3 regions of the Brotonthovivens ammoniilytica genome follow, and region 2 is predicted to be linked to each of the others. Evidence: a T-box and tRNA genes for the amino acid it is inferred to sense, from the RefSeq annotation. Region 2 holds a T-box; the other regions hold tRNA genes.
What was found. A T-box is a leader RNA that pairs with one kind of tRNA and senses whether it is charged. The one in region 2 lies ahead of proS (proline--tRNA ligase), so its partner is inferred to be a tRNA-Pro.

Region 1: it encodes a tRNA-Pro, which carries the amino acid that the T-box ahead of proS (proline--tRNA ligase) is inferred to sense. The anticodon was not compared.
Region 3: it encodes a tRNA-Pro, which carries the amino acid that the T-box ahead of proS (proline--tRNA ligase) is inferred to sense. The anticodon was not compared.

The regions. Positions count from the first base shown of each region.
Region 1 is NZ_JAOQJQ010000005.1:151,780-162,219, forward strand. Features, by position in the region: gene OCV88_RS12355 (sulfate/molybdate ABC transporter ATP-binding protein) at 1-682, opposite strand, end outside; gene modB (molybdate ABC transporter permease subunit) at 692-1,396, opposite strand; gene modA (molybdate ABC transporter substrate-binding protein) at 1,514-2,425, opposite strand; gene OCV88_RS12370 (substrate-binding domain-containing protein) at 2,771-3,652, opposite strand; gene OCV88_RS12375 (L,D-transpeptidase family protein) at 3,682-5,232, opposite strand; tRNA gene OCV88_RS12380 (tRNA-Pro) at 5,385-5,458, shown strand; gene OCV88_RS12385 (phosphatase PAP2 family protein) at 5,483-6,151, shown strand; gene OCV88_RS12390 (Mrp/NBP35 family ATP-binding protein) at 6,214-7,038, opposite strand; gene mtnA (S-methyl-5-thioribose-1-phosphate isomerase) at 7,219-8,316, opposite strand; gene OCV88_RS12400 (peptidoglycan-binding protein) at 8,449-9,696, opposite strand; gene OCV88_RS12405 (threonine/serine exporter family protein) at 9,796-10,440, opposite strand, start outside.
Region 2 is NZ_JAOQJQ010000004.1:307,597-318,036, reverse strand. Features, by position in the region: gene OCV88_RS11380 (UDP-N-acetylglucosamine 1-carboxyvinyltransferase) at 1-1,255, shown strand, start outside; gene metK (methionine adenosyltransferase) at 1,502-2,689, shown strand; gene OCV88_RS11370 (sensor histidine kinase) at 3,021-4,529, shown strand; gene OCV88_RS11365 (response regulator transcription factor) at 4,522-5,211, shown strand; gene OCV88_RS11360 (RluA family pseudouridine synthase) at 5,231-5,914, shown strand; gene OCV88_RS11355 (AI-2E family transporter) at 6,015-7,055, shown strand; T-box leader at 7,091-7,292, shown strand; gene proS (proline--tRNA ligase) at 7,394-8,833, shown strand; gene OCV88_RS11345 (CCA tRNA nucleotidyltransferase) at 8,934-10,268, shown strand; gene OCV88_RS11340 (CotS family spore coat protein) at 10,336-10,440, shown strand, end outside.
Region 3 is NZ_JAOQJQ010000002.1:215,788-226,227, forward strand. Features, by position in the region: gene OCV88_RS05490 (FAD-dependent oxidoreductase) at 1-377, shown strand, start outside; gene OCV88_RS05495 (NADH-ubiquinone oxidoreductase-F iron-sulfur binding region domain-containing protein) at 374-1,582, shown strand; gene OCV88_RS05500 (FAD-dependent oxidoreductase) at 1,672-3,135, shown strand; gene OCV88_RS05505 (RrF2 family transcriptional regulator) at 3,301-3,747, shown strand; tRNA gene OCV88_RS05510 (tRNA-Pro) at 3,877-3,950, shown strand; gene OCV88_RS05515 (NADH-quinone oxidoreductase subunit NuoE family protein) at 4,246-4,722, shown strand; gene OCV88_RS05520 (MATE family efflux transporter) at 5,296-6,702, opposite strand; gene OCV88_RS05525 (LysR substrate-binding domain-containing protein) at 6,936-7,856, shown strand; gene OCV88_RS05530 (uroporphyrinogen decarboxylase family protein) at 7,937-9,184, shown strand; gene lpdD (prenylated flavin chaperone LpdD) at 9,334-9,705, opposite strand; gene OCV88_RS05540 (TOBE domain-containing protein) at 9,713-10,126, opposite strand; gene OCV88_RS05545 (hypothetical protein) at 10,339-10,440, shown strand, end outside.

The DNA.
Region 1 (10,440 bases), on a different contig from region 2:
GGGCCGCCGCCGCTGTTTTTGGATTTCTGAAAAATTCTTTTTTCTCCTGAATGGTTTCAATATGACCCTGATTTATCACACAGACCCTGTCACACAAATGGTAAACTTCATCTCTGCTGTGGGAAACAAACAGCACTGTCTTATTTACCTTTTCCAGAATCTCCAAAAGCTCTTCTTCCATCTGCCACTTCAGATAGCTGTCCAAGGCAGATAAAGGCTCATCCAGCAGCAAAATATCTGGCTCTGCAGCCATCATCCGGGCCAGAGCAACCCGCTGCTTCTGACCGCCGGAAAGCTGTGTGGGCAGATGTTTTTCAAGCCCCTGCAGCTGAAATTTCTCCACAAAGCTGTCCACCACCTGGCAGGAAGGCTTCTTTCCCATTCCGGACATAATATTTTGTTCTACTGTAAGATTGGGAAACAAAGCGTAATCCTGAAACATATAACCTACCTTACGCTTTTGCGGACGCAGATTAATTCTGGCCCCAGAGTCGAACACTACCCGGTCATTGATCACAATCCTGCCTTCATCCGGGGTCTCAATTCCGGCTATACATTTTAATGTCATGCTTTTTCCGCAGCCGGAGGCTCCCAGCAGTGCAAAAACTTCCTGCTCTGCACAAAAATCAACTTTCAGATGAAAATTACCTATTTTTTTTTGGATATTTACTTCTATGGACATATCTTTCTCCTACCAGCGCTGTATATTCTTCATATTCTTTCCTGCCACCAGATTCATTGCGACAATTACCCCAAAAGCAATCAGCATAATAATTATAACCCACACACCTGCGGTTACATAATCACCGTCCTGGATAACCATAGCAATTTTCTGGGAAATTGTAGAGGTCTTTCCGGGAATATTTCCTGCCAGCATGGAGGTTGCTCCGTATTCTCCCAGAGCTCTGGCAAAAGTAAGAATTGTTCCTGAAATAATTCCGGGTCCTGCATTGGGCACAACAATTCTCCAAAAAATCCGCGTCTCAGGCATTCCAAGGGTACGTCCGGCATAAATAAGATTCATATCCAGCTGCTCAAAAGCTGCTCTTGCGTTCCGGTACATCAGCGGAAATGCAATCACAGTGGCAGCCAGTATACAGCCGCCCCAGGTCTGCACCACGCTGAGTCCGAAATGATCAAATAAAAACATCCCGAAAGGACGTCTTCTGCTAAACAGCAGCAACAAAAAAAAGCCGGCCACCGTAGGCGGCAGAACCATCGGAAGTGTCAGTATGCCGTCTGCAACGGCTTTTACCCTGGGACCTGCGTGAACTACACGATTAGCGGCAAAAATCCCCAGGAAAAACGATATCACCGTGGCAACTGCTCCTGTTTTTAATGAAATCATCAGCGGACTCCAGTCCAGTGACTGAATAATCTCTCCCATAACATTCATCCTTTCTCAATCTGTGGTAACTGACAGAAGCGCCAAAACAAAGCTGTTTGGCGCTCCTGATTAATTATTTAAACCGGCGGGATTGTTATGATACCGGCTTCACAAAAACGTTACCTCTTAGTTTGGTACGTCTGTATCAAAATAATATTTCTGGAAAATCTCTTTTGCTGCATCTGATGTTAAGAAATTAATAAAATCAAGTGCTGCTTTTTTCTCTAATTCATCTGCCTGGTCATTGTTTACCTGAGCAACCGGGTAAATGATGTCGCCAGTTAAATCATAAGGTACAACCTGTAAAATGTCCAGTTTATCTTCCAGACCGTATGTATCTGATTTGTAAACAGTTCCAACTTCGTTAGAGCCTTCCGCTACTGCAGAAGTTACGGCAGTTACATTGGCACATTCATTGATTTCAATTCCGCCCAGAGCATCGGATACTTCTTTTGTAGTAATTTTAGATACATCCTCTGCTTCCGGAAGCATTTTGGAATTAACCATTGCCTGACGTGTGTATTTTCCTGCCGGAACACTGCCGTCAGCAAGTGCAAAGCTGGCTGCGTCTTTGATGTTCTCAAGACCGGTTACCTTTGTATCGCTTCCTTTATGTGTAACTACACAAAGCTGGTTGTTTACAACATTGTATCTGGTTCCGTCAACAACCATCTTGTCATCGTTCTGAAGTGTATCCATCTGTTTTTGTGCTGCTGAGAAAAAGATATCACAGTTTCCGCCTTCTTCAATCTGAGTCAGAAGTGTTCCTGAACTATCATAATTTCCAACAATCTTAACATTTGGCTGTGTTTCATTATATTTCTGAATCAGCTCTTCCATAACGGTATTCAGACTTGCTGCTGCAAAAAGGTTTACTGTTGTCTCGCCCAGCTGATCTCCTTCTGCTCCTGCTGATGCCTGGTCCTCTTTTGTTGTGGAAGTTCCCTGATCTTTATCTGCGTCTTTATTGCCGCATCCAGCTAAAAAGGATGCTCCAAGTACACAGGTTAATAATACTGCTGCAATTCTTCTTTTCATCTTTTTTCCTCCAAAATACTTGTGTTTTGTTATGCCCCTTAGAAAAGGTATATTCATATTGTACAGTTTTTTAACTTTTTGTCAACAAAGCAACTTCGTTTTTCTTCTGTTTTATGATGTTTATTTTCCCTTTATTAATCCATATTCTGCATAACTCGCCAGACTGCTGCCGCTTTAGCTCCTGCTTTATAACAAATGTGCCCTGGCATATTTCCGTGCCGGGCAAGTTGTCTGCGGCACTTTGAAGCTTTGCGCAAGTGTACTTTCCCCAAACGTACAGATGCCTCCGCAAGGCCGCTTTCGCAGCTTTGCCGGAGGCATCCAAAGCAGTTATTCTATTTGTAATTACAACAGCCGTTTCCCTATATTTGTAACATTGTATCCGTCAATAGATTCCGCTTCTTTTCGGAAGCGCTCTGACTGAATGACTTCTACAATTTTCTGATAAGGCTCCCGCTCCAGATCTGAGGTACGGATTACCATATCATAGCTTTCCTCTTTCAGCGGGATAAACTCGATTCCTTCTACCTGCTTGCTTGTTTTTTCATTGCCGATAGACACATCCCCACTGCCTCTTTGCACCATAGAAGCTGCTATGAGGTGAGACTCAGCAATATTTTTATATCCTTTAATACTGCTGGTGGGTATCCCGCCCAGTTTACACATTTCATCAATAAACACCCGGATCCCGCTGCCCTTTTCACGATTAACAAGCACTACATCATCCCGCATAAGGTCTTCAAACTTTGTAATATTTTTCGGATTTCCTTTTTTTACGTACAGCCCCTGCCACCGTTTGATGAGATGAAACACTGCCAGCTGCTCTCCTGGAAGCATACGCTCTACATAAGGAAGATTGTACGTATTACTTTTTCCGTCCCAGAGATGACAGGTTGCAATGTGATCCTCATGCTGATACATTTCATATAATCCATTGTAGCTGCCTAAAGGAGACCGGTAAGCGCGGTAATTTTTAATTTTCATTTCATTAAACATGGCGCACAGCGCATCCAGCATAATGTCCTGTCCGCAAATTACAATATTACAGTTTTCCTCATCCTGTTTAATAATTCCCAGATACTGATACACATCCTTCTGGGCAATACGGAACTGTTTTCCCATTTTAGTAGCTTTTAAATCCCCTCTTTTAATCATTTCATAAACTGTATTTTTTTTCACCTGAAGCATCTCAGCTACTTCTACCGGTGTCAACAAACGCTCGTCCATATTTTCCCCTCTCATCTGCTTTCTATCTATTAGCTGTTATTCTCAGCTGCTTCCCCGTCGCTTTGGGTCTTATCCGTTGTTTTCTCTTCTTCCGTTTTCTTTTCTTCTTTCTTCTCATCCTTCTTATTTTCTGTTTTCTTCTTACTATTTCCGGAAGATTTTTTCACCTGCTCGGTACCCGGAAGATTGTATACCAGTACAGGATCCCCTGTCTTTAACTGTGCAAAAATCTTCTGGGCAGCACTGTATGGAAGATTAATACAGCCGTGGGAGCCGCCTGTTTTGTATATAGTACCTCCAAAAGTACTCCGCCATGTGGCGTCATGAAGTCCTACCCCGCCGTTAAAGGGCATCCAGAACGACACCGGAGAAGCATACCCAGGCCCCCTGAGCACCGCACCTTTTTGTGTATAGGTAACGGCATAGCTTCCGGTGGGTGTTGTATAGCCTTTTGCTACATTTCCGGAAACAAAATCTGTATCCACAACTTTTACTCCGTTCTTATAAAAATATAAGTGCTGGGCTGTCAGATTGATTTCCACATACGTATTTCCATAATCCGCGCCTTTATGGCTTTTTCCTTTTCTTGCATAAACCGGTTCCCTTGTGACTGATTTATGAGCCAGGACATTTTCTTTCAAGGTCTCTATTTCCTTTTCCTGATTCAGCTTCCAGCCGTAATTTCCGGCAGGTACCGTAACCGTTTTTCCCCAGGATGTTTTTAATGTATGTCCCTGATCTACCGTATTATATTTTCCGGCAAAGGCTGATACATATTCTTTTAATGCATCCTCGTTGAAAACCACTTTCATTTTATCATCTGTTTTCAGCCATTTGCTCATTTCTTTTTTACTGACAGTTACAGTCCCCGCATCCAGCATATCATAATTAATTTCTGTCTGCATCAGCTGATTCAGCTTTTCACATGCATCTGTCACTTCCTCTGACTTTTCTGTGTATGCCGGGTCCTGATAGCAGCCGGCCTCCTCTAAATCCAGTTCTTTTTGAAGTTCCATAACAGAAGCTGTAACCTTCTCTTTTAAGATCTCTTCCTGAATGGTAGTCCCGAAAACCGCCGGTTTGATCTCATATGCTTCCTGATCAGAAAAAACGACCTTTGCATTTTCCGGTTTCTGCATCTTTTCCTTATCCATACAGGACAGCCGGCTGATTGTCTGGGCAAATGCATTTTCATTATACTCAAGAGCTGTCCCAGGATTATACTTATGATCTTTTCCTATCTGAAACAGCCAGCCAAAGCTGCCCTGTTCCTTCAAAAGCTTTTCATAGGTGTCGTCAAATACCGCTTTCAGTTCAAAGTCACTGCCCTTTATTGTTTCTATTTTATCCGCCCGCTTTTTTAAGGTAAGCTCATATCCCTCTACCTCATCCCTGATAGTCTGCTGTACCTCTTCCACTGTTTTGCCAAAACAGGACGCTCCGTTAATAAAAGTATTCGGCAGAAAATGTTTCATAAAATAAATTGCAACAATGAAATAGACAACCACAAGCACCAGAACAATCCCTGCCATCAAAAACAAAGTTTTCTGCTTCTTTGTTTTTTCTTTCCAGTTTTTCATAACCCGCTCCTTTGTCTTTTGTATCTGTTCTCTCAAAGTCCGGAAAACACTTAATATTTATTATATAATTTATGAATTTTCTTTGTCAACCTGCAACTTCCTCTTGCAATTATCTGCAAATGTGTTACAATCACTCTTGACCCATATTTTATCGGGGTGTGGCTTAGTCTGGTAAAGCGCTCGTCTGGGGGGCGAGAGATCGCAAGTTCAAATCTTGTCACTCCGATTTTATTTTTTTAGAGGTGATTTCATGAAAAAGTTATTTTTGAAATACAAGCATGGGTTGTGGCTGCTGTATGTCTTTTTTTATTTTCCCTGTTTTTCCTATCTGGAAAAAACAGTAACCACACAGTTTCATGAGATCCACATGTCTGTTGATGATCTGATTCCTTTCTGTGAATATTTTATTATCCCTTATTATCTCTGGTTTTTATTTGTAATTATTGCTGTTATATATTTCTTTTTCAGAGATGCATCAGAATTTAACCGCTTCTGCATTTTTCTTGGAGTAGGTATGACATTGTTTCTTTTTATATCGGCCATTTATCCAAACGGCCATTATTTAAGACCTGAGAACTTCCCCAGGGACAATGTCTTTACAGATCTGGTCCGGCTGTTGTACGAAAGCGATACGCCTACCAATTTATTTCCAAGTATTCATGTATATAATTCCGTTGCCGTAATGCTGGCTGTTCTTTACAGCAGATATTTAAAAAAACGGCCGGTTATCCGCTGGGGCTCTGTAGTCCTCACAATACTGATTATTTTATCTACCTTGTTTTTAAAACAGCATTCTCTTTTTGATGTTCTCACGGCATTTCTGCTGGCATTTGTCATGTGGGGGCTCATCTATAGTCCATGTGCAGTAAAGCTGGCCGGGAAAAAGCCGGTGGGTGATAACAAGGCACAGCAGATATAAATTTAAAGCCCAAAAATAAAGAGTACAAATCTCCTGTAAAAAGGACCTTCGTACTCTTTTTTTTATAAATCCTGAATTTTTTTCACTGCTTCGCCCAGATAGATATTATCTGCTTTATAGAAAATCCCCTGATCTGCCAGCTCTGCGTATGACGGATCCAGCGGCATTTTTCCAAGTACCGGCATAGCCAGCTCTGACGCTATCTCATCAATTTTACTTTCACCAAACAGTTTGATCTCTTTTCCACAGTCCGGACATTTCAGATAACTGTAATTTTCCACTACACCAAGTACAGGAATCTTCATCATCTGCGCCATATTATAGGCTTTTTTGACAATCATCTGTACCAGATCCTGAGGAGAAGTTACAATGACAATCCCGTCTACCGGAAGTGACTGAAACACAGTCAGCGGAACATCTCCGGTTCCCGGAGGCATGTCCACAAATAAATAGTCCAGATCTCCCCAGAAAACATCGCTCCAAAACTGTTTTACAACTCCTGCAAGCACCGGACCTCTCCAGATTACAGGTGCTTCCTCATCTTCCATCAACAGATTGATAGACATAATTTTTGTTCCATCCTCCGCTTCAATGGGAAGAATCCCCTGATCGGTTCCCTGTGCCGGTCCATGGATTCCAAACATCTTCGGTATAGAGGGGCCTGTAATATCAGCATCCATAATACCTACCTGGTATCCCTGTTTTCTCATCATTGCAGCCAGTGAACCGGTTACAAAAGATTTTCCAACACCACCTTTTCCACTGACAACCCCGATTACTTTTTTCACAGATGAATATTGATTCAGCTGTTCTAATAGACTTTCCGGCTGACCGGAACATCCTTCACAGCTTTCAGATGTGCATCCGCTGCAGCTGTTTTCTGCCATATCTTTTTCCTCCTTTTGCAAATTCCATCTGCTGTTACGTTTTACATCCCACAGCAGATATCAGATTTTATTAGTATACCCTCTTTTTTCCAAAAAAGGAAGGTTTCTGTGCATCTTTCCTGCCTGAATATCCCTTTTATATTCTGATGCTCACTTTATTTTCTGCCCCGCTGCTATTTCCTATACGCCTTCTGCTTCTATTGCTTCTTTTTTTGCGAAGATTTCTTTTAATGATTCTGAATAAGGAGCTCTGGCAATACCGTACTCTGTAACAATACCGGCAATCAAACTGTGATCCGTAACATCAAAAGCCGGATTGAATACCTTCACACCCTCAGGGGCCATCCGCTCCTGATACCACATTTCAGTTACCTCTTCCGGTTTCCTCTGCTCAATTTTGATTGCATCCCCGTTCGGCGTACTCAGATCTATGGTTGATGTAGGAGCGCAAATGTAGACTGGCACCTGATACTGTTTTGCCACAGCTGCCACTACAGACGTTCCGATTTTATTGGCGGTATCTCCATTGGCCGCCACTCTGTCACAGCCGACAAATACCGCATTTACCCAGCCATTTTTCATAACCGTGGCAGACATATTGTCACAAATTAAAGTGACATCCACACCGGAAGCATAAAGCTCGAAAGCTGTGAGACGGGCTCCCTGCAACAGAGGCCTTGTCTCATCTGCAAATACTCTGAACCCATATCCTTTTTCCTGTCCAAGATAAATGGGTGCAGTGGCAGTTCCATACTTGCTGGCTGCCAGTTTACCAGCATTACAGTGAGTCAAAATTCCATCTCCCGGTTTTACCAGACTTAAACCGTACTCTCCGATTGTTCTGCACACGCGGATATCCTCTTCCTGAATCTTAATGGATTCTTTCTTTAACAGCTGTTTCAGCTCTGGTACTGTTTTATCACTGTTCCTGATTATTACCTGCTCCATACGGTTTAAAGCCCAGGAAAGATTTACCGCTGTAGGTCTGGATGAATCCAGATATTCTTTCTGCTTTTTAAACTCTGCATAAAAGGTATCATAATCTTGCGTGTCAATGCCTTTTGCAAGTATGTAAATCCCATATGCGGCGGCTACACCAATAGCCGGGGCCCCTCTTACCTGGAGCAGGTAAATGGCGTCCCATATTTCCTGAGCCGTTTTTAAAGATATTAACTCAATGTTCCCCGGCAGCTTTGTCTGATCAATAATCACTACTGCACTGTTATCATCATCTAGTGAAACAGTATCGTAATCCATAATATTTCTCTGTATTTCCATGACTTCCTCCTGATATCCTGCTGTATTTTGTATAAACATTATATAAACTTTAAGGTTCAGTTGCAAGCAGCATCCCCCGGATCCAAAAAAAGAACCCGGGGGGACATATTATATTGCCTTCGTATATAGTTTTTACATCAGCTCTGCAATTCTGCTGACACCTACATAAATCTGTGAAATCTTATACCAGGTGGCAAAATCCACAACTCCCGTTACCGGAAGACCAAATACTGACTGAAATTTTTCCACAGAAGCCTGTGTCAGGGGACCAAAGATTCCATCGGCGGTAATCTTTGGAATCGCCGGATAATTCCTTGCAATGGTATTAAGCTGTTCCTGCATCTGCCGCACCTTATCTCCGCTAGAACCCGTCTGTAGATTATATCCGGGCCAGGATGAAGGTACTCCCGAAATTTCATCGGCAGTGTTAATGTACATATTGCTTCCATAATAATATCTTATAATTTCAAGAGCTGAATACCCCTGATCCCCCAGATACTTAGACCCCCACTGTGAAAGCCAGTTTGGACAGGTTACATTTTTTCCATCACAATACTGAGTAAGAATTGGCTGTCTGACATTTGGTCTTGCAAGAAAACTGTTAAATATTTCATCTACAATCTGAGAAATATTAGAAAAGATATTGCGCCCATAGGACCACTTTTGATCGTATGCGGTGGAGGATGTAATGGTAAAATTGTATCCTTTGTTCCTGTACCACTCTGTGAAAACCCTGTTTAAGGTAAAGGACATAATCGCCAGAATATTAGCCCGGATTGTTTCCTCCGGCCAGGTAGTATAAATTTCACTGGAAGCCACATTTTTAATATAATCCCGATAACGCACATAATAGTCTCTTGCGGAGTTATCACTGGGCGGACCGTCATGAACAATTACAAATTCCGGAATCACTACCCTGCTTAAAACAATTTCTCCGGATTCACCCACCGGTTTGATCTCCGCCTCCGGTTCTTTCGGAGGGAAATCACCGGAAAGGGTATTGGGAGGAACTACAATATTTCTCGGGTCTTCCTGTGCCACTTCCGCTGGATTCATAGAAACAGGCTGAAGTGCAAGGGAATCCGGAAACACCTGCGTACCTGTAACATTTACTGACCGGTAGCCTTCCGCCTCAATCTGAATATTATATTCCGCAAAGGGCAAAGGGGCCTCCGGGTCCATGGAATACTCCAATGGAGGAGTGTCTAATGTAATCTGTTCTGTCTGTCCGGAAATATTTGTAGTGAGATCTGCAATCTCCTGTTCCGGTTCATCTGTTCGAAACACCCGGATTCTGGCGTCTCTCACCGGTTCTAGTCCAATGGTGGATGTTAAATTTATCTGAAGTCTGCCTGATTCTGATGCGCTGATAGCTGCCAACTTACCGCCTCGTAAAAATTCTCTTATTTTATTCTATGCAAAAGGTTTCCACTTTTTGAATGTTTTCCTTCATTTTTTTATATTTCCGCATGTTTCGTTTCATTTTGTCGATTTATGCATCCATTTCAGATATTTATAACGCTCTACACCTTCTCTAAAAAAGCCGTAAGTCTTAGTAAACATAATAAATGCAATCAAAAAACCTACTTCTATCCCCAGCAGTGTGGTAAAGGTAGCCTCTCCTTCCAGATAAAACTGTTGAATGTCTCCATTTACTAAAGCGGCTACCGCCTGATAAAAATCCTTTCCCGGAAGGAGTGCAATCACCGCCGGTATTAGAAAGATATTAGCGGGAGCCTTTAAAATCCTGGCGGCCATCTCAGAATAAAAGCAGACTGCAATGGCTGCAATGGCATTGGCCAGAAACAGATTTTCCACGATATTTGACGCCAGCAGCAATACCAGCCAGGCAATGGCCCCTCCCACTGCCGCAGTCCAAATCTTGTCTCGTTCAATATGAAAAAATACGGAAAAACCAACGGAGCCGATAATGGCGGTTATCGTCTGCACCGCCAGATGCACTGTATTTGGTCCCTGCTCCACAACATTTACATAACCGCCTCCAAGGGTTACGTTGGCAATAAAAAAACCTCCGGCTATGGCCGCCGCAATTAAAATGGCCTCAATAGACCTGTATACACCGGTGAGAATATCCCCATGGAGCATATCTTTTAGGGAGTTACA
Region 2 (10,440 bases):
CGGTAAAGTTGAAATCGGCGGCGCAAAAAATGCGGCTCTGCCTATTTTGGCCGCTGCTGTTATGACGGATGAAACTGTTGTAATAGATAACCTGCCAAATGTAAGAGATATCAATGTACTGCTTCAGGCCATTCAGGAGATTGGGGCAAAGGTTGAGAGAACCGGTGAGCACTCGGTGAAGATCAATGGCTCTTTTATCCATGACATAAGCGTTGATAATGAATTTATAAAAAAAATCAGAGCTTCCTATTATCTGCTGGGGGCATTACTTGGAAAATATAAGAAGGCTGAGGTTGCGCTTCCGGGGGGCTGTGATATTGGAAGCAGACCCATTGATCTGCATCAGAAAGGTTTCCGGGCTCTGGGTGCAGAAGTGGAAATCCGCGGAGGATTGATTTCGGTGAAAGCTGAGAATCTGCGGGGAAGTCATATTTATCTGGATAAGGTTTCCGTAGGAGCTACCATTAATATTATGATGGCTGCTGCCATGGCAGAGGGAAAAACTGTCATAGAGAATGCGGCAAAGGAGCCTCATGTTGTAGATGTGGCAAACTTTTTGAATTGTATGGGCGCTAATATCCGCGGTGCGGGTACAGATGTCATCCGCATTGAAGGCGTGGAAAAGTTACATAAAACAGAATATTCCATAATACCTGATCAGATTGAGGCGGGAACGTTTATGTTTGCCGCTGCTGCTACTAGAGGAGATGTAACGGTGCTGAATGTAATTCCCAAACATCTTGAGGCAACTACCGCCAAACTTCTTGAGGTTGGCTGCCGGGTAGAAGAAGGGGATGATTATGTTAGAGTCGTTGCCCCTGAGCAGTTAAAGCACACCCAGGTTACGACACTGCCTTATCCTGGTTTCCCTACAGATATGCAGCCTCAGATGGGGGTTGTTCTGGGAATTTCCCAGGGAATCAGCACAATTACAGAGAGTATTTTTGAAAATCGTTTCCGGTATGTGGATGAACTCACAAAAATGGGGGCGGCTATAAAGGTGGAGAGCAATATTGCCATTATCAGTGGAGTCCACAGATATACTGGTGCTCGCGTCAGTGCGCCGGATTTAAGAGCAGGCGCAGCTCTTGTAATTGCAGGGCTGTCAGCTGAGGGAATTACAGTTGTAGATGATATTTTTTATATAGAACGGGGTTATGAAGCGTTAGAGAAAAAGTTTATGGCTTTGGGAGCCCGGATTGAACGGGTCAGTTCAGAGAAGGAAATACAGAAATTTAAGTTGAAAATATCTTAAGACATGGGGCCTTCATAAAAAACACCTGAGGGGAATCGCTCTGGGGGCGGATAAGGTTTAAGACAAATAGTATAAGATGATCACTAAAAAGAAATAAAATTTAAAAAATGTATTTTGAAAATATACAAAAATGTATCAGTGTATAAAAACAAAATACAAAAATAAAAGATTGCATATATTCAATCTGATAAATTACCGATATACTTTGTGGCAGTTGATTGAGATAAATAAAACGGAGGAGAAATTATGGAGAAATTATTATTTACTTCTGAATCAGTTACAGAAGGACATCCAGATAAAATGTGTGACGCGATTTCTGATGCGATTCTAGATGCCTGCATGGCTCAGGACCCCATGAGCCGTGTTGCCTGTGAAGCTGCAAGCTGTACAGGATTTGTGCTTGTGACAGGAGAAATTACAACAAAAGCTCAGCTGGATATTCCTGCAATTGTTCGTGAAACAGTAAATGAGATAGGATATGACAGAGCAGAGACCGGATTCGACGGACATACATGTGCGGTTATGGTAGCGTTAGATCAGCAGTCACCGGATATTGCAATGGGTGTTGATAAAGCATTAGAAGCAAGGGAAAACAGCATGTCAGATGCACAGATTGAGGCAATCGGAGCCGGAGATCAGGGAATGATGTTCGGATATGCATCTAATGAGACAGAAGAATTTATGCCGTATCCCATTTCACTTGCTCATAAAATGGCTCTTCAGCTTACCAAGGTGCGTAAAGACGGTACATTAAGCTATTTAAGACCGGATGGAAAGACCCAGGTTTCTGTAGAATACGATGAAAGCGGAGCTCCAAAAAGACTAGAAGCGGTAGTTTTATCTACCCAGCATGATGATGATGTAACACAGGAACAGATTCATGAGGATATCAAGAAATATGTATTTGATCCGGTGCTTCCAAAAGAAATGATTGATGATGAAACAAAATTTTTCATTAATCCTACCGGACGTTTTGTAATCGGCGGACCTCATGGTGACGCAGGTTTAACAGGACGTAAGATTATTGTTGATACATACGGTGGATATGCACGTCACGGTGGCGGCGCATTTTCCGGAAAAGACTGCACAAAGGTAGACCGTTCTGCAGCGTATGCAGCGCGTTATGTTGCGAAAAATCTGGTTGCGGCAGGTCTTGCAGATAAATGTGAGATTCAGCTTTCTTATGCAATCGGCGTTGCACAGCCCACTTCTATTATGGTGGACACATTTGGAACCGGCAGGCTGTCTGATGATAAACTGGTAGAGATTGTACGTGAAAATTTTGATCTTCGTCCCGCTGGTATTATTAAAATGCTTGATTTAAGAAGACCAATCTACAAACCTACAGCTGCATATGGACATTTTGGAAGAAATGACCTGAACCTTCCCTGGGAAGCACTGGATAAAGCTGAGGATTTAAAAAAATATTTATAAGTGAATGACCAAAGGCTGCGCCATTTTTGTAACGGCGCAGTCTTTATTTTTTTATATCATAAGAAATTGCTCCTATGATATAGAAAACGCTCCGCTGTGGACCGCACTGCGGCGGAACGGAATTATGCCGTTATGGCGACCCGCCGCAGGCGGAGAATCTTGCAAGCGAGATTCTTTTTAAAAATTAAGATCCGGCAGGGCTTTTTGAACAATAAATAGGTTCACCTGTGAAAAGTTTATTAAATATATGCGAATCAGTGCCGTCAGAGATGAAAAAATGGTATAATATAAAAAATTTTACTGTTTTAGAAAGATAGTGACAGGTGAAGCTATGAAATTAAAAACACGTCTAATCTTTTCATTTTGTTTTATCCTCTTTCTGCCCATTGCTCTTTCCTGTGCGGTATTGTTTGGATTTTATCAGCTTCAGGTGCATTCTATGAAGCAGACTTATGGGCTGGAAAAAGAAGAAGGCTCTATTTTTTTTATGAATTCCGTTCAGGTGCTGAATAGATATACAAAGGCTGATTTTGAGGAGTTTCAGAAACTGGCCCGGACAAATGCTGACAAGCTTGAGAATGTATCCTATCTGAAAGAAAAAAATGAAAAGCTAAAAGAAAAAGAAACATTTCTTGTGGTCAGTAAAGGAAATCAGATTATTTATAATGGTGATGAGGGAAGCAGTGCCTATACAGAACAGGAACTTGCTAAAATGCTTCCCGATTACAGTGATAAAAGTAATGGAAAAGAAGAGAGCGGATATTATCTAGATGACGCCATGCAGCTGATTGTGAAACAGGTAAATTTTGAGGATTCAGCTGGGGTGAAAGGGAGTTTGTATCTTTTAACAGATACAGACAGTATTTTACCGGAAATGCGGCAGCTTATTTTGGATATGGGGATTTCCATTGTACTGATTCTTATTTTGACAGCTGCAGTGATGACCATATGGATTTATAAGGGTATTATAAATCCCATTGCCAAGCTGAAAGTGGCTACACAGAATATCCGGGATGGAAATCTGGACTTTACTATAGATGCGGAAAATGATGATGAGATCGGTGAGCTTTGCAGAAACTTTGAGCAGATGCGGCAGCGGCTGAAGTATTCTACAGAGGAGAATATTTCTTCGGAAAAGGAAAATAAGATACTGATCAGTAACATTGCCCATGACTTGAAGACCCCCATAACTACTGTAAAAGGTTATGCTGAGGGTATTATTGACGGGGTTGCGGATACTCCGGAGAAACGGGATAAATATATCCGCACAATATATAATAAAGCAAATGAGATGGACAGGCTGATTAATGAACTGACCCTTTATTCTAAAATTGATACCAATCGTATTCCATACAATTTTAAGAAGATAAATGTAGCGGACTATTTCAATGACTGTATTGAGGATATTGGACTGGAACTTGAGGCAGGCGGAATCGGACTGGCATATTATAATTACGCGGATGAAAAGACGGATATTATTGCTGATCCGGAGCAGTTGAAGCGGGTAATCAGTAATATTATCAGTAATTCTGTTAAGTATATGAATAAACCCAAGGGATTTATCAATATAAGAATTAAAGATGTGGGTGATTTTATACAAGTGGAACTGGAAGATAACGGATGCGGTATCCCGCCCAGGGAGCTTCCGTACATTTTTGACCGTTTTTACCGGACGGATTCTTCTAGAAATTCCAGTACCGGAGGCAGCGGGATCGGATTGTCTATTGTTAAGAAAATTATTGAAGATCATGGCGGAAAAATCTGGGCAACCAGTAAGGAAAATACGGGTACAATTATGTATTTTGTAATCCGGAAATATCAGGAGGTAGTGAATGAGTAAGATTTTGATTATTGAAGATGAAGAGGCGATAGCGGATCTTGAAAAAGATTATCTGGAGTTAAGCGGGTTTGAGGTGGAAATTGAAACCCGGGGAGACAGCGGACTAGAGCGGGCGCTGAATCACGATTTTGATATGTTTATTCTGGATTTGATGCTGCCTGGTGTGGATGGATTTGAAATCTGTAAGCAGATTCGTGAAGTAAAGAATACACCTGTTTTAATGGTATCTGCAAAGAAGGATGATATTGATAAAATAAGGGGACTTGGTCTGGGTGCTGATGATTATATCACAAAACCCTTTTCACCAAGTGAACTGGTGGCCAGAGTGAAAGCGCATCTTGCCCGTTACGAAAGGCTCATTTCTAGTAATGTTCAGGAAAATGAAGTTATTGAGATCAGAGGGATTCGGATAGATAAAACGGCCCGTCGTGTCTGGGTTAATGATGAAGAGAAGCAGTTTACCACAAAGGAATTTGATCTGCTGACATTTCTGGCTCAGAACCCTAATCATGTGTTTACCAAGGAAGAATTGTTTAGCAGAATATGGGACATGGAATCCATTGGAGATATTGCAACCGTTACGGTTCATATTAAGAAAATCAGAGAGAAGATTGAATATAATACAGCAAAGCCTCAGTATATCGAGACAATCTGGGGTGTGGGGTACCGTTTTAAATTGTAGAAAGATTCAGGGGATGGAAATGAGAAACAGTGCACCAGAAATTATATATGAAGATGAAGCAGTTCTGGTTTGTATAAAAGCGGCGGGAATGCCGGTGCAGACAGCGGGTTTAGGGCGTCAGGATATGGTAAGTGTTCTTAAAAATTACCGGGCTGCCCGAAAGGAAGAGCCTTATCTTGGACTGGTTCACCGGCTGGACCAGCCTGTGGAAGGGGTTATGGTATTTGCAAAAACTAAAATGGCGGCGGCAGCTTTAAGCCGTCAGATGGCGGATCAGGGGATGGATAAATGTTATCTTGCCGTTGCATCCGGTGCAGTAAACTCCGGGCAGGGACGGATAGAGGATTATCTTTTGCGGGATGGCAGACAAAATATATCCAGAGTGGTTCCTGCGGGGACGCCTGGGGCAAAGCTGGCCAGGCTGTCCTATCAGGTGCTTGGATATACGCCGGATGGGGCAGCGTCTTTGGTGAGGATTGATCTTGAAACCGGGCGGCACCATCAGATCAGAGTGCAGATGGCCAATGCGGGGTTTCCGCTGGAGGGAGACCGGAAGTATAATCCCGGCTGGAGAGGCAGTGAAAATATCGCCCTTTGTTCTTTTAAAATCGGATTTGTACATCCTGTTACAAAGAAGAAAATGGAGTTTTCCATCCGGCCTTCAAATAAATATTTTGAGCTGTTTGAGCATGTGAATTTGTAAAAATATTTGTTTTTCCCAGAGATTGTTTTAGATATCTGCAGGCCGTGGAAACGGATGTGTTCAAAGAATAAAAAGAAGTGATTCTGACATACTAGCTAGTATGACAGAGAGACGAAAATTTATTTTAACGGGAATAAAATATACGGGAATTACCCTTGTTGTCTTTGCTGTGTTAAAGTGGCTTTTGATATTGGTAATTCCCTTTTTAATTGCTTTTCTGCTGGCTAAGTGGCTGCATCCTCTGGCTGTAAAACTGCAGAAGCGCTGGAAGGGAGCGGGAGGTGTTCTGTTAATTATTCTATTTGCGCTGATTGCGGTTGGCATTGGGCTGCTGATATGGGGGATTGTGGTTTCCTGCCAGCAGGTCTGGCAGGAACGGGATGCAATCGGCGGACAGCTGATGGCTGTATGGGACGACTGCTGCTGCAGAATAGCAGATGCCACAGGATTTGAGGGAATTGACCAGATGGGGGAGTTTCTGCAGACAAAAATGCCGGATTTGGGCGGTAAGATTGAACAGGCGGCCATGAGCCAGGTAATGAACTGGTCGGCGAAAAGTATGAAGGGATTTCTTACAGTCTGTGGAATTGCCCTGGCAGCTATTGTCTCATCTTTTTTAATTCTGAGAGATTATGTGCAGATTAAGGCCAGAATCCGAAAAAACCAGTGGGGAAACTGGCTGATAAATATTGGAAATGTAGTGCTCCATACATGCGGCACTTATATAAAGACTCAGGTAGTTGTTATGGGAATTATCAGCGGGGTATGCGTGGGGATTTTAGCTCTGTGCAAAAATCCGTATGCTGTCCCAATTGGTATTGCTATTGGTATCTGCGATGCGCTTCCCTTTATTGGCACGGGAATGATATTTGTTCCCTGGGCGCTGGTGGACCTGTTAAGAGGAGAGTACCTGCTGGCCTGTGTTTATGCAGGAGCCTTTGCACTGTGTACATTTTTAAGGGAGATACTAGAACCTAGAATTATGGGAAACGGCCTTTCTGTGCATCCGGTGGCGGTTATGGTCAGCTTGTATGTAGGAATCTGTGTATATGGACTGCCCGGAGTGATACTTGGACCGGTTTCTCTTGTTTTAATACGTGAAATAGGTCGAAGTTCCTATTTTTCCATACTTGACAATTAGGAGGGTTTCACTTACAATATGCATCGTAAACAGAGGTAAAGGCGAAGATGAGGAATAGTACGGTCAGGAAGATCTTCAGAGAGAAAATCAGTGGTGGGAGATTTTTGGTTGGAATGGCGGGAACCGGCCCTTTAAGCCCAGTATGAAAAATACTGCGCAGGTCTGCGTTATGGACAGAGAGAGAACATGCGTCTGCATGTTAATCAGGGTGGTACCGCCGGTATTCCGGTCCCTAGGGGACGGAAATACCGGTGTTTTTTTGCTGACTGCTGTTTGTTACATACGGGGAAATTCCTTTGGATTTTATATAAGAAGCATGATTAAGGAGAATTAGAGATATGGCGAAAGAAAAGAAATTGGTAGAAGCAATTACATCTATGGAGGCAGATTTTGCCCAGTGGTATACAGATGTGGTGAAGAAGGCAGAACTTATTGATTATTCCAGCGTAAAGGGCTGTATGATTATTAAACCGGCGGGGTATGCCATCTGGGAAAATATTCAAAAGGAACTGGATGCGCGTTTTAAAGAAACCGGCGTTGAAAATGTATATATGCCGCTGTTTATCCCGGAAAGTCTTCTTCAGGTAGAAAAAGATCATGTAGAAGGATTTGCACCTGAGGTTGCCTGGGTGACTCATGGGGGATTAAATCCACTGCAGGAGAGGCTTTGTGTACGTCCCACCTCAGAAACTCTGTTCTGTGATTTTTATAAGAACCTGATTCAGTCTTACCGTGATCTGCCAAAGAATTACAATCAGTGGTGCTCAGTGGTGCGCTGGGAAAAAGAAACGAGACCGTTTCTTCGCTCCAGAGAATTTTTGTGGCAGGAGGGTCATACTGCACATGCCACAGCGGAAGAAGCAGAGGAAAGAACCGTTTTAATGCTGAATGTGTATGCAGATTTCTGCCAGCAGGTTCTAGCTATGCCGGTAATAAGAGGAAGGAAAACTGAGAAGGAAAAATTTGCCGGAGCGGAGGCGACCTACACCATTGAGGCACTGATGCATGATGGAAAGGCTCTTCAGTCAGGTACCAGTCATAATTTTGGAGATGGTTTTGCCAAAGCCTTTGGCATTCAATATACAGATAAGGACAATACATTAAAGTATGTTCACCAGACTTCCTGGGGCATGACAACGCGGCTGATCGGCGCTATTATTATGGTGCACGGAGATGATTCCGGACTGGTACTGCCCCCGAGAATCGCCCCGACACAGGTAATGGTAATACCGATTATGCAGCATAAAGAAGGCGTTTTAGAGAAAGCCGGCAAGGTCAAAGAGCGCCTGAGTAAAGTATGCCGGGCGAAGCTGGATGATTCAGATAAAAGTCCCGGATGGAAGTTCTCAGAGCAGGAAATGCGCGGGATACCGGTGCGTGTAGAACTGGGACCAAAAGATATTGAAAAAAACCAGTGTGTACTTGTGCGCCGTGATACAAGGGAAAAGACAGTTGTTTCTCTGGATGAAATCGACACAGCAGTTCCAAAGCTGCTGGAGCAGATTCAAAATGATATGTTTGAACGGGCAAAAGCACATAGGGATGCTCATATTTGGGATGCTCATAATTATGATGAATTTAAGGAAATTGCAGAGTCAAAACCAGGATTTATTCGTGGAATGTGGTGTGAGGATCAGGCATGTGAGGATAAAATCAAAGAGGAAACAGGTGCAACCTCACGCTGTATGCCATTTCATGATCAGGAGCAGATAGCAGGCACCTGTGTGTGCTGTGGAAAACCTGCCCGTAAACTGGTATACTGGGGGAAGGCGTATTAAGCGGCGTCCAGACACAGCAGGCAGGCATCATACCTGCACATCGGATAGTGGTACTGCTGGATAAAACAGATTGTGTTAATAAGGAAGGAGGTGACAGCCGTTGAACATTAAGCTGCCGCAGAAAGTAGCAAAAATCATTGATTGTCTTCAGTCTTATGGGTATGAGGCCTATGCTGTGGGCGGATGTGTCAGGGACAGCATACTTGGGAAAGAGCCGGATGACTGGGACATTACCACCTCTGCAAAGCCGGAGGATGTAAAGCGGCTGTTTCCTCATACAATTGATACCGGAATTGCCCACGGTACGGTTACCGTGATGTTAGGGCATGAGGGGTTTGAAGTTACCACATACCGGATAGATGGGGAATATGCGGATGCCAGGCATCCTGATGAGGTAATATTTACGCCTGATCTGAAGGAAGACTTAAAGCGCAGGGATTTTACCATTAATGCCATGGCGTACAATGATTCGGAAGGGCTTGTGGACTGTTTTGGGGGAGCTTTGGATCTGAAAAACGGCGTAATCCGCTGTGTGGGAGATGCCAAGGAGCGGTTTGGCGAAGATGCCTTAAGAATGCTGCGCGCAGTAAGGTTTAGCGCCCAGCTTGGCTTTGAAGTTGAAGTGCAGACTCAGGATGCGATAAAAAAGCTTGCCCCTTCCCTGGCTAAAATTAGTGCGGAACGGATTCAGACGGAACTTGTAAAGCTGCTGATTTCGCCTCATCCGGAGGCTATGCGCCAGGTGTATGAACTGGGGATTTCCGATGTTGTCCTTCCGGAGTTTTCGGTTATGATGCGGACACCTCAGCATAATATCCATCACATGTACTCTGTGGGAGAACATACGATTCATGCCCTGGAGCTGATCAGGCCGGATAAGGTACTGCGCCTTACCATGCTGTTTCATGATGTGGCAAAACCGGTCTGCAGAACCACCGATGAGGACGGGGTAGATCATTTCAGGCAGCATCCTCAGACAGGAGCCAAAATGACGGAACAAATACTGCGCAGGCTTCGGTTTGATAATGCCACTATTCAGCGGGTGACTGCACTGGTAGAGATTCACGATCAAAAGCCGCCGTTACAAATAGTGAAAGTCCGCCAGACGATATCCAGAAACGGGCTGGAGCAGTATCCGGAGCTTTTTGAAGTAAAACGCGCTGATATCTGCGCTCAGAGTATGTATCAGCGGAAGGAAAAGCTGGCATACGTCTGTGGATATGAAAGATTGTATGAGGAAATTCTTCGCAGAGGCGACTGTCTTTTGATAAAAGACCTTGCTGTCAGCGGAGATGATTTGATTGCTGCAGGGATGGAGCGGGGAAAACAGATTGGCGAGGCTCTTTTACTGCTTTTGCAGGATGTGCTGAAACATCCGGAATGGAATCAAAAAGAGATTTTATTAAAGAGATGCCGACAAAGAGAATACTTTTAAACACCTTTTCATATGATGAATAGACATAAATAGTTGTCTTAAACTTCGTGTGAAGGGGTGTTTTTTTATGTATTATCAGATAGAACAAGTGCTGGAAACATACGGTCTGGGCGATGCACAGACTTATAAAGGAAGAGGTGTACTGGTATGCGAAAAAAATCATGAGCTATGG
Region 3 (10,440 bases), on a different contig from region 2:
GCATATTTGCCGCAGGCGATGTTGTATACGGAACAAAGTCGGTGATTCAGGCGATTGCATCCGGACGGGATGCGGCGATGGAGATTGACAGATACCTGGGCGGCGATGGAGATATTTCAGAGGTACTTGCTCCGGAAGAAATGCCGGATCCGTACATAGGGCGAAAAGAAGGATTTGGTTATGAAACAAGAGTACAGCCAGATGTAGTGCCGGCAGAAGAGAGAAAAGATAACTTTGGTCTTGTGGACCATGGTATCTGCTCTGATAGTATCTGCGGGGAAGCCGGCAGATGTCTGCAGTGCGATCTGCGGGTTTCAATTAAACAGCCGAAGCTCTGGACAGAATTTTCAGATAAAAAGGAGGCAGTTGAATCATGAGTGCTTTAGAACATGCAAAAGCAGCAGGCGTAAAAGCTGCAATAGAGAAAATTGCTTCCCTGGGAATCAGAGAATATGGAGTATTTTCGGAAGATCTGGCCGGTAAATGGAAACGTATTTTAGGTGAAGGCCAGCATGAGTTAAAATTAGCGGCAGCTCTAAATAACAGCGATACAAGAAGAGTTTTTCTTGAATTGCTGAAATTAGATGCAGATAAAGTATTTGAGGGAATGCAGGCAGCAGGCTATGTGCTTGGCGCCGGGGAACTGGTATTGTATCTGCCCAAAGAAGAGGAAGATCTGAAAAAGGAACTGGAAAGCAGGGCCAAAACTTATGGTATACGGATAGAAAATGCCTTTGTTAATGTAAGAGAATGGCAGGGACATGGGCTGCACCATATTGCCACAATGGCTGAAGTGGCGGATGCCTTTCTGGATTCATACCAGCCAGGAACATATCTGGCTGTCTGTCAGGGAGCAGAAACAGGGGAATTAAAGAGAATCCCTTATGGAACGAAGCTGAATGAAATAGCAGAGCTTGACAAAGCAAAGGCTGTAGAGATAGGTACAAAGCTGTATACGGTATCTGAGGCTGAGGAATGTATAATAGATGAAACGCTGAATACCGGAGATGGTGTGGTGACGGTAATTCCTGAGAGTTCCTGTCTGATGCAGGAAGCGGAAAAAAGACTTTTGATATCCAGAAAGAATGGCTGCGGAAAATGCACATTCTGCCGGGAGGGGCTCAATCAGCTTTACGGACATATGACGGATATTACCAGTGGAAAAGGGAAAAAAGAAGGTCTTGATATGATGAAAGAGATCGGAGAGGCCATGCGGTTTTCCTGCGGCTGTTCTGTTGGAACTGTGGGAGCCGATTTTACCCTTGGAGCGATGGAAGGCTTTATGAGTGAATTTGATGCCCATATTAAAAAACGGAACTGTCCGGCCGGTGTATGTACCTGTTTTATGACAATTTATATTGATCCGAATATCTGTGAAGGCTGTGAGGAATGTGCAGACGTATGTCCGGAAGAATGTATAGAAGGAAAAGCCGGATATATTCATATGATTGATGACTTTGACTGCACAAAGTGCGGAAAATGTATTGAGGCATGTGAATATGATGCTGTTGTACAGACAACAGGGCGGGTGCCAAAACTGCCTTCAAGACTTGTAAAATGCGGTAAGTTTAAAAAGCGTTAGATGTAATTATATTAGATATTAAAAAGATGCAGCAGACAGTAAAATATGAAAACTATAAATGAGACAACAGGAAGCAGGAGGTATGCAAAATGAAGAAAATGGAAGCAGATGTTGTAGTTGTAGCGGCAGGACCGGCAGGGCTGGCAGCGGCAATCACAGCGGGGGAAAATGATTTGAAAGCAATTGTATTTGAGAAAGCAAATACAACCGGCGGTGCGGCTAATATGGGTATGGGCCCTCTTGGCATCGGCACTAAAATCCAAAAGAAAGAGTTTAAAGATTTAACCTTAGAAGAAGCGTATGATATTCATATGAAATATACGCACTATCGTGTAGATGGAGATCTCGTACAGACATATTTTGAAAAATCAGCAGACACAATTGAATGGCTTGAGGATATGGGAGTAGAATTTGCAGGAGCATTTAAGTATTTTACAGAATCTGCTGCAACCTGGCATATTGTAAAGCCGGAAAATGGTGTAATAGGTCCTCGTGCGGCCGGTCCCATGGTTCGTATTATGACGGAAAAGGCAAAAGAACTTGGCGCTGAAATTTATCTGGAAACACCTGTAAAAAGTTTGATTATGGAAGATGGAAAATGCGTGGGCGTTATAGCAGCAGATAAAGATGGCGAAGAAATTGAGGCTCGTGCCAAAGCGGTTGTAGTTGCTACCGGCGGATTTGGTACAAATCCGGAAATGATAAAGAATGAATTCGGCCTTGATCTGTGGAAAAACTTTTTCCCGTTTAATGTACCCGGAACCAACGGTGAGGGCCTGAATATGATGTGGGATGCAGGTGCTATGAAATGGGGCGCAAATATAGAAATGATTTTCCAGATGAAAGACAATATGTCACATTTTATTCTGGATGCGTGTTTCCGTCAGCCGGCACTGTTGGTAAATCAAAAAGGTTTCCGTTTCCTGGATGAAGGTCAGATGGGAAATACAACATTTACAGGAAATGCAATTAATCTGCAGCCTGGCAAATGTGCTTACTGTATTATGGACCGTAACCTTATTAAATATTATGCAAAGAACGGACCTGATATTTTTGATATCGTACATCCGGAGGAATGTTTCTTTGAATTTGAAAATGCAGCAAAAGAAGCTGTTGAGACCGGGTATGACGGTTATTTTGAAGCAGATACCATTGAAGAGCTTGCAGAAAAAATGGGAATTGATCCGGATACATTAGCTGAGACGCTGGAAGATTACAATGATATGTGCGATGAAAATATGGATACACAGTTCCATAAAGATCCAAGATATCTTCATGCAATTTCAGGACGTAAAGGTGGTTTTATTGCTGTACGGTTCTATATTGCAGCATATGGTACGATCGGCGGAGTCCGTACCAACAAATATGGAGAGGTTTTAAATTGCGATCAGGAGGCGATTCCGGGGCTTTACAGTGCAGGCTCTGACTGCAATACAATTTACGGAGACAGCTATAATTTTACTCTGCCTGGAAACACCATGGGCTTTGCGATCAATTCCGGTCGTATGGCAGCAGAGTCCATTGCAGATTATATTGAAGAGCTGGAAGATTAATAATTAAAAGAAACAATCTGGTATTTATTGGATTGTTTCTTTTTTTTGAGAGGAATTTTTGGAGGAAAAGGCTGGCTAAACATTGTAATTTGTCATCAGGAACTATATAATAATATTATATGTGAAGTTTTATAAGGCTTGGCAGTTAACTGGGAGGAATGGGAAATGAAGGTATCCACAAAAGGCAGATATGCTTTACGTTTAATGGTTGATCTGGGTATGCACGGGCAGGAGAATTTTGTGTCATTAAAGGATATTTCAGGCAGACAGAATATTTCGATTAAATATCTGGAACAGATAGTGACTCCTCTGAATCGTGCGGGGCTGGTTCGAAGTGCGCGGGGTGCTCAGGGAGGATATCGACTGGCAAAAGCAGCAAAGGATTATACAGCAGGGCAGATTCTGCGGGCAATTGAAGGCAGTATGGCGCCTATTGCATGTTTGGAATATGATACAAATGAATGTGCTCACTATGACCAGTGTGCTACCATTGAGTTCTGGGAGGGCATGGATAAAGTAATTACCGATTATGTTAACAGCGTGACATTAAAACAGCTCATTGACTCATATATTGCCCGGCTGAAAAAAAGCGGACTAGCTTTGGAGGATTAAAACGAAGTATAACCCGGACGATGAATTAAATTGCAATATTTTGAAAAATAATATAGACAACCTGGAAAAATTATGATAAGATAATCCGAGTGAAAAGCACAATCTTAAATTGTGCTTTTTCGTTGGAAACGATGCGTGGCTCAGCTTGGTAGAGCGCTGCGTTCGGGACGCAGAGGTCGCAGGTTCAAATCCTGTCGCATCGACTCTATAAGCCTTGTAAAGTCAAGGCTTTTTCTATTTCGTGTTGCATGTCATGATGCATGAAATACAAAATTGAATTAAAAAATGCTTGGCAGGGGCGCCGGAACCTTTTTCTTTTGATTGGGTTCCGGTCTTTTTTTTCGCTATGGGAAATACCGTGTTGTGATAAAGCCGAAAAGTACCGATTCCCATAGAGTAAAAACGCTCCGCTGTGGCAGGATTCTTTGTTATATGGGACGGATAAATTGTCTCATAATAGCAGAAACTGTATTTATAAACCATGAAGGGATAAAAAATATGAACAAAGCGGAAAAATTAGATGACATTTATTCATGCTACAAAGAAATGAGATCTGCCGCATCCCAGGAAGTGCTTGTGGAACTGCTGCGGGAACTGCAGGAGGTACAGGGATTTATAGATGCTCAGATGATAGAGCGGGCAGCGGCCGTAACTGGTTTTAAGCCGGTTGTGGCAGAAACTATTGTAAAGCGTTATCCCAGCTTAAAAGCGGCGCCATATAAACACAAAGTTGTTGTATGTACAGGCAGGAACTGTTCTCAGAAGGGAAATCATATCTTGCTGTCTAAGTTGAAGAAAAGCCTTGGTGTTGATAAAAATGGAATTTCCAAAGATAAGCGCATTTATCTTACAACAGTAAATTGTCTGCGAAACTGCCTTCAGGCGCCCAATATTATGATAGATGGAATCGTATATTCAGGGCTGGACTGCAGTGAAATATGTGATATGCTGGCTGAAGATAAAAAGAAAATTTAAAGAAGAACAATATAAAGACTGTTAAAATGAAAAAAAGTTTAAAATTATCAGAAAATATATTGACAAAGCATGTTAATGTATGTATAATAAAATCATCAAAAAGATAACTAATAGATTTAACAAAGAACTTGAAAAAGACAACCTGATAAATTTATTCGATATCTTTTTACACTTGCTAAAGGAGGAGCAGTCCATTGAAATAGTTAGCTAATATTCAAAAACTGTAGAGATCAGGAGGATGTTCCAATGGGACGTTAAGTAAAAATCACAAAGTTAGTACAGGGATTTTGGTTACTTCAGGGAGTGATTATATGAAAGGCAGAGGACCATAGAACTTTAACAAGTAAATAGCAGAAAGGGAGGTTATATAGTGAAACTTCAATTTAACAGTTAAGAGAGCTATCTGATGACGAGAAAGTCAGGTAGCTCTTTTTTGTGTGTATCACAAACGGTATCTTAGCTCTTGATTTTCTGTCCGTGTAAAAAAGGATACTGCTGAATCGTCTAAAATAACGATGTTACAGTATCCTTGAAGGTCGATGGAATTTGTTTTTTAAGAAATAATTTTTATATTTATTTAGATTCCTGTTCTAGTTGAGCTGCAGTCTGGTTCATATGTCTTAGTTCTTTTGTGATTAGTAAAACTGCAACAATAAAAGCGGCGATATCTGCGATAGGTGCTGAATATAAAATGCCCTCAATTCCAAATTTGATTGGAAGAATTAAAATCAGTGGAATTAAAAACAATACCTGTCTGGTGAGCGAGAGAAACAGACCCTTCATTGCTTTACCAATTGCTGTAAAGAAATTGGCAGATAGGATCTGGATGCCAAGAACTGGAACCATAAATAAGAAGGTCCTCATAAATTTTACTGCAAATTCCATATATTCGGGACTTCCACTGCCAAAAATAGAAATAACCGGTTCCGGGAAAAACTGAAAAATAATAAATCCGATACTGCAGATGATGAGTGCACAGCAGATAGCCAGTTTATAAATTCCTTTTACACGTGGATATTTTTTTGCGCCATAATTAAATCCAATAATTGGCTGGCATCCTTGGGCGATGCCGATAATAATGGATACCAGTACGGCGTTAACTTTCATAACAATTCCACAGCAGGCCAGCGGGATATCAGTACCATAAACAGACATGGCACCGTAATAGGTAAGACTGTTGTTAAAAACGATCTGGACAAGAGTTAAGGCCAGCTGATTAAAGCTGTTGCTCATACCCAGAGGAATGATCTGTCTGCAGATGGAACCCTTTAGACGAAAATATTTTTTCTTCAGATGAATGTTTCTGAATTTTGGTATGTATAACAGTGCCATAATACAGGAAGCGGCCTGTCCAATAATGGTAGCCAGTGCAGCGCCTCCGATTCCCATATCAAAAACAAAAATAAATATGGGATCTAAAATAGTGTTAATAATAGCCCCTAATAACATAGTAACCATGGAATACTTAGGACTGCCGTCAGCTCTGGCAAGGTTACTTAGACCGTTGGTGATAATCAGAAGCGGCATACCAAAAGCAGTGATACGGGTGTAAGTAACCGCATATGGGAGAACATCTGGTGTGGAACCAAAGATATTCAGCATTGGCACAATAAAAATCTGTATGATAACAAGGTAAACAACGCCGCACAGAATCATCAGCGTAATGGCATTTCCAGTTGAATGTTCTGCCTTTTCTTTATTTCCCGCTCCAAGCTCCAGGGAAAAACGTGCGGCCCCTCCAATTCCGATGAGCAGCGCAATGGCGAGGCAGATTGTAGTCAGCGGGTAAGCCACATTGGTAGCTGCATTGCCAAGATATCCAACGCCCTGGCCGATAAAAATCTGATCTACAATATTGTATAAGGATGTGACCAGCATGGCGATTACACTTGGAATGGCAAAGTTTCTTAAAAGTTTTGGAAGTTTTTCATATCCCAGGGGATTTTGAGTGCTGTCCGAGACAGCTGCTGTATTTGTCATAATGCACCTCTCTTAATGTAATATTTATTCCGGGTAGTAAGTAATGCAGCGGGCAAAAGGAACGGTTATGTATATCCCGCATTTTTTTATAATACAAACGTATTTTCTATTATAAAGAAAAGAGTTTGCCTTCGCAAGCGGATTGCCAGAAATAATTGTTCTGCCTTTGTTCTGCTCTTCTTAGAATATGTTACAATACTGTTGGACATAAAAAATGAATGGGGGATTCTTTTATGACAATTTTGCAGATAAAATGGTTTCTGACGGCTGCAGAGAGCCTTAACTTTTCAAAAGCGGCAGATCAGCTGGAAATTTCGCAGCCTACATTAAGCCGGCAGATCGCAAATATTGAGAACGAGCTGAATTTGCTGCTGTTTCTCCGGGATGGCAGGAAGATGAAATTGACACCTGCAGGCAGAGCGTTAGCAGACACCTGGAAGGTTATTTATGAAAATTACTATACGGCAGTGGAACAGGCGCAGAATATTCAGAAAGGCATCAGCGGTTCATTAAAGATAGGTGTTCTTCACGGAACGTATGTAGCAGATTTTATGCCAGCTATTATTGAGTTTTTTCGAGCACACCACCCTGATGTGGAGATTGCGTTATCATATGATTCCTTCCGGGCACTTCAGAATAAAATATACAGCGGTAAACTGGATATTGCATTTACGGTTTTATTTAATATACGAAAGAAGGAATATCTGCTTTATAAATATGTAGAACATTCTATGGATTATATTTTAATGCATAAAGATCATCCTCTGGCTGTCAGAGAAGAATTAAGTCTTTCTGACTGCAGAGATGAAACATTTGTGATGATTTCAACGGATGACTGCCCGGAATCTTCTTCGTACATTATTAATGCATGTCATAAAGAAAATTTTTATCCAAGGATAGTCTATGCGCCTACATTGTATGATTTGATGTTGAATGTGGAAGCGGGAAAGGGGATTACGATACTGGACACCCGGAATATGCTGAGATTAAATCCGTTTATAAAATCGTTTCCGTTAAAGCAGGATATATGGGACCCTGGGCTGGTGGCTGTATGGAATCAGTCCAATTATAATCCTGCGATTCCGGTATTTATGGCTCAGCTTGACAAGTGCTCGAAAGGGATGAATGAGGTTTTCTATACGAAATCCGTATAGAAGTATGGCAGAATGCCTATAGTTTCCCTGAACTGATTATGACATACTGAAATCAGAAAAAAAGGGAGGTTTTTGAAAACATGGAACATATTCATCCAAAATTTGCAGAACGATCTCAGCTTCTTGATGACACCATTGCATGTCGAAGAACGGACCGGGTAATGGCAGCTCCGTTTTATACCTATCTGCCGATTCTGCTCTACAAAGAAACCAGTATTAAAGATACGATAGCGGACTGGAGGAATGCGATACCATCGTATTACCGGTATCATGAAGAGTTTCAGCCGGATCTGGCATATGGTCCGGAAGCTATTTTTCCGGGTAAGCCTCTAGAGGCTCTTGACTGTAAATTCGTACGCTGGCCCGGAAAACATTTTCCTGATGATAATCTTGGATTTCAGGTTCCTGATCAGGAATATATGGCGCAGGAGGAATATTTGGAATATGCGGAGGACCCAACCGGATTTCTAATGAAAAAGATACTGCCCCGCCAATTTGGGAAACTGAAGGGATTTGGGCTTTTGGATTTTTCGATGGCAATTTGGCATGGGATGCTTTATTCCACGCTGCCGGCTGTGGATGCGTCTGTAAAAGAGGCATTTGATGCGGTAATTGCCTGCGGAAAAGTAATGAATGAACAAGCTGCGGCAGATGGTCTGTTTTATCAGACTATGATGGAGAAGGGATTTCCGTCGGGGGCGGATCTGGTAACATCTGCGCCGTTTGATATATTTAATGATACTCTCAGAGGATTTTTGAATGTATCTATGGATATGTATGAATGTCCTGACGAGCTTTTAGCGGCGGTCCGTGCAGCTGAAAAAGTTCAGGTCAGATATCTGAGAAATACGATAAATGCAAGGCCGATTCGAATTATTGGATTTATGCTGCATAACGGATATGATATGTTTATGAGCCGGGAGCAGTTTGAGACGTTTTACTGGCCGGGGTTAAAGGCATGTATAGATGTCTGCGTTGAAAATAATGTAATTCCGTGGATTTATGTGGAAGACAGTTATATGTCCAAATTGGACATTATTGAAAGGGATGTACCGGAGCACAAGGTTATGTTTACTTTTACCGGAACCAATGATATGAAGGCTGTTAAGGAGCGGTTTGGCGGAAAATACTGTTTGAAAGGCGGTTTGCTGGGCAGTGTCTTGGAGTACGGAACCCAGGAGGATGTAAAGAAAATGGTGAGAGAGGCTATTGATATTTATGCTCCCGGAGGAGGATTTATTCTGGATACAGATGTGACGTTGGATAATGCCAAGCCGGAAAACTTAAGAGTATTGTTTGATACGGCGAGAGATTACATGAAATACTGATTTTAGAAGAAAAGAAGATTTTCCCATATGTTCTGCCGGGACTGTTCCTGTGGAGTAAAGAGGAGGAGCAGCCTAAATGTAAAAGGGTACAAACACTTGTCATGCGGATGCGTGTTTGTACCCTTTTGCTGTTCCTGGATAAATTTTGATTATCTCAGATACTTTTCAAGAAAAAGTTCTGCTGCTTTTACTGTATTGTCAATCAGAACTTTCAGATCGCTGCCTGTGGCATTATCAATATGAACGCCTGCTGTTGCAGAGACCAGCTCTCCGGTTTGCCGGCAGATCATATCCGCAGCTTTTTCTGCCAGAAAGCGGTCTTTATGGCCGGGACCTGTCAGCAGGCTGACGTCACAGGTTTTTTCTCCGGTTGCTGCATTAAGGGATGGAACGGCAAGTGCTACAGCTCCAACATGGGGGCTGTCTCCGCCGGTAATCCGCAGCGTGATACCCTTCTGCTCCGTTACAAGGGCGTCGATGACAATCATATATTTATCTTTTCCGTATGTTGTGGTAATCATAAAAGAATTATGCGCCAACCATAACAGAAGTAGCTTTTATAACAGCTTTTGCTTCTTTACCTGCTGCAAGGCCAAGCTCTTTCACTGCGGACATAGAAATTGTGGAAGAAATGATAACGTCATCAGCAATCTGTAATTTTACAATTGCATTTACAGCTCCTTCTTCAATCTCAACAATTTTACCTGGCAGCTGATTGCGGGCGCTAAGTTTTAAGTCTCCCAGTCCAATCATAACAGAAGTAGCTTTAATAATTGCTGTAGCTTCTTTTCCTTCTGTCAGTTTTAGGTCGTTTACTGCATCCAGTGAAATGGTGGATGAGATGGTTAAGCCATTTGCCACGGAAAGTTTAACGATGGCATTTACAGCACCTTTGTCGATAGATGTAATTGTTCCTTTAAGCTGGTTTCTTGCACTAATCATGTGATGATACCTCCTGAGTATTGTAGTTTGTACAAGTAAAGTTAACTTGTCTCTTTTTATAGTATACCATTAATTTTCAAATAGTTACCATAAAATTGAAGATATCAATCTGATTTTTAAATAATACCCTTGCTGGTAAGGCGGTTTTATTGACAATTTGTTTTTATTCACCTAGGATAGAGTACAAAAGCAGCAGGCAGAAAGGGAAATTCATGAGAAATAAATCAAAGCGTAAAAAAATAGGACAAAGGAAAAGTGTGCAAAAGCAGATACCACGTCAGTGGTTTTATATGTCAGAACATGTAGTTTCTGCC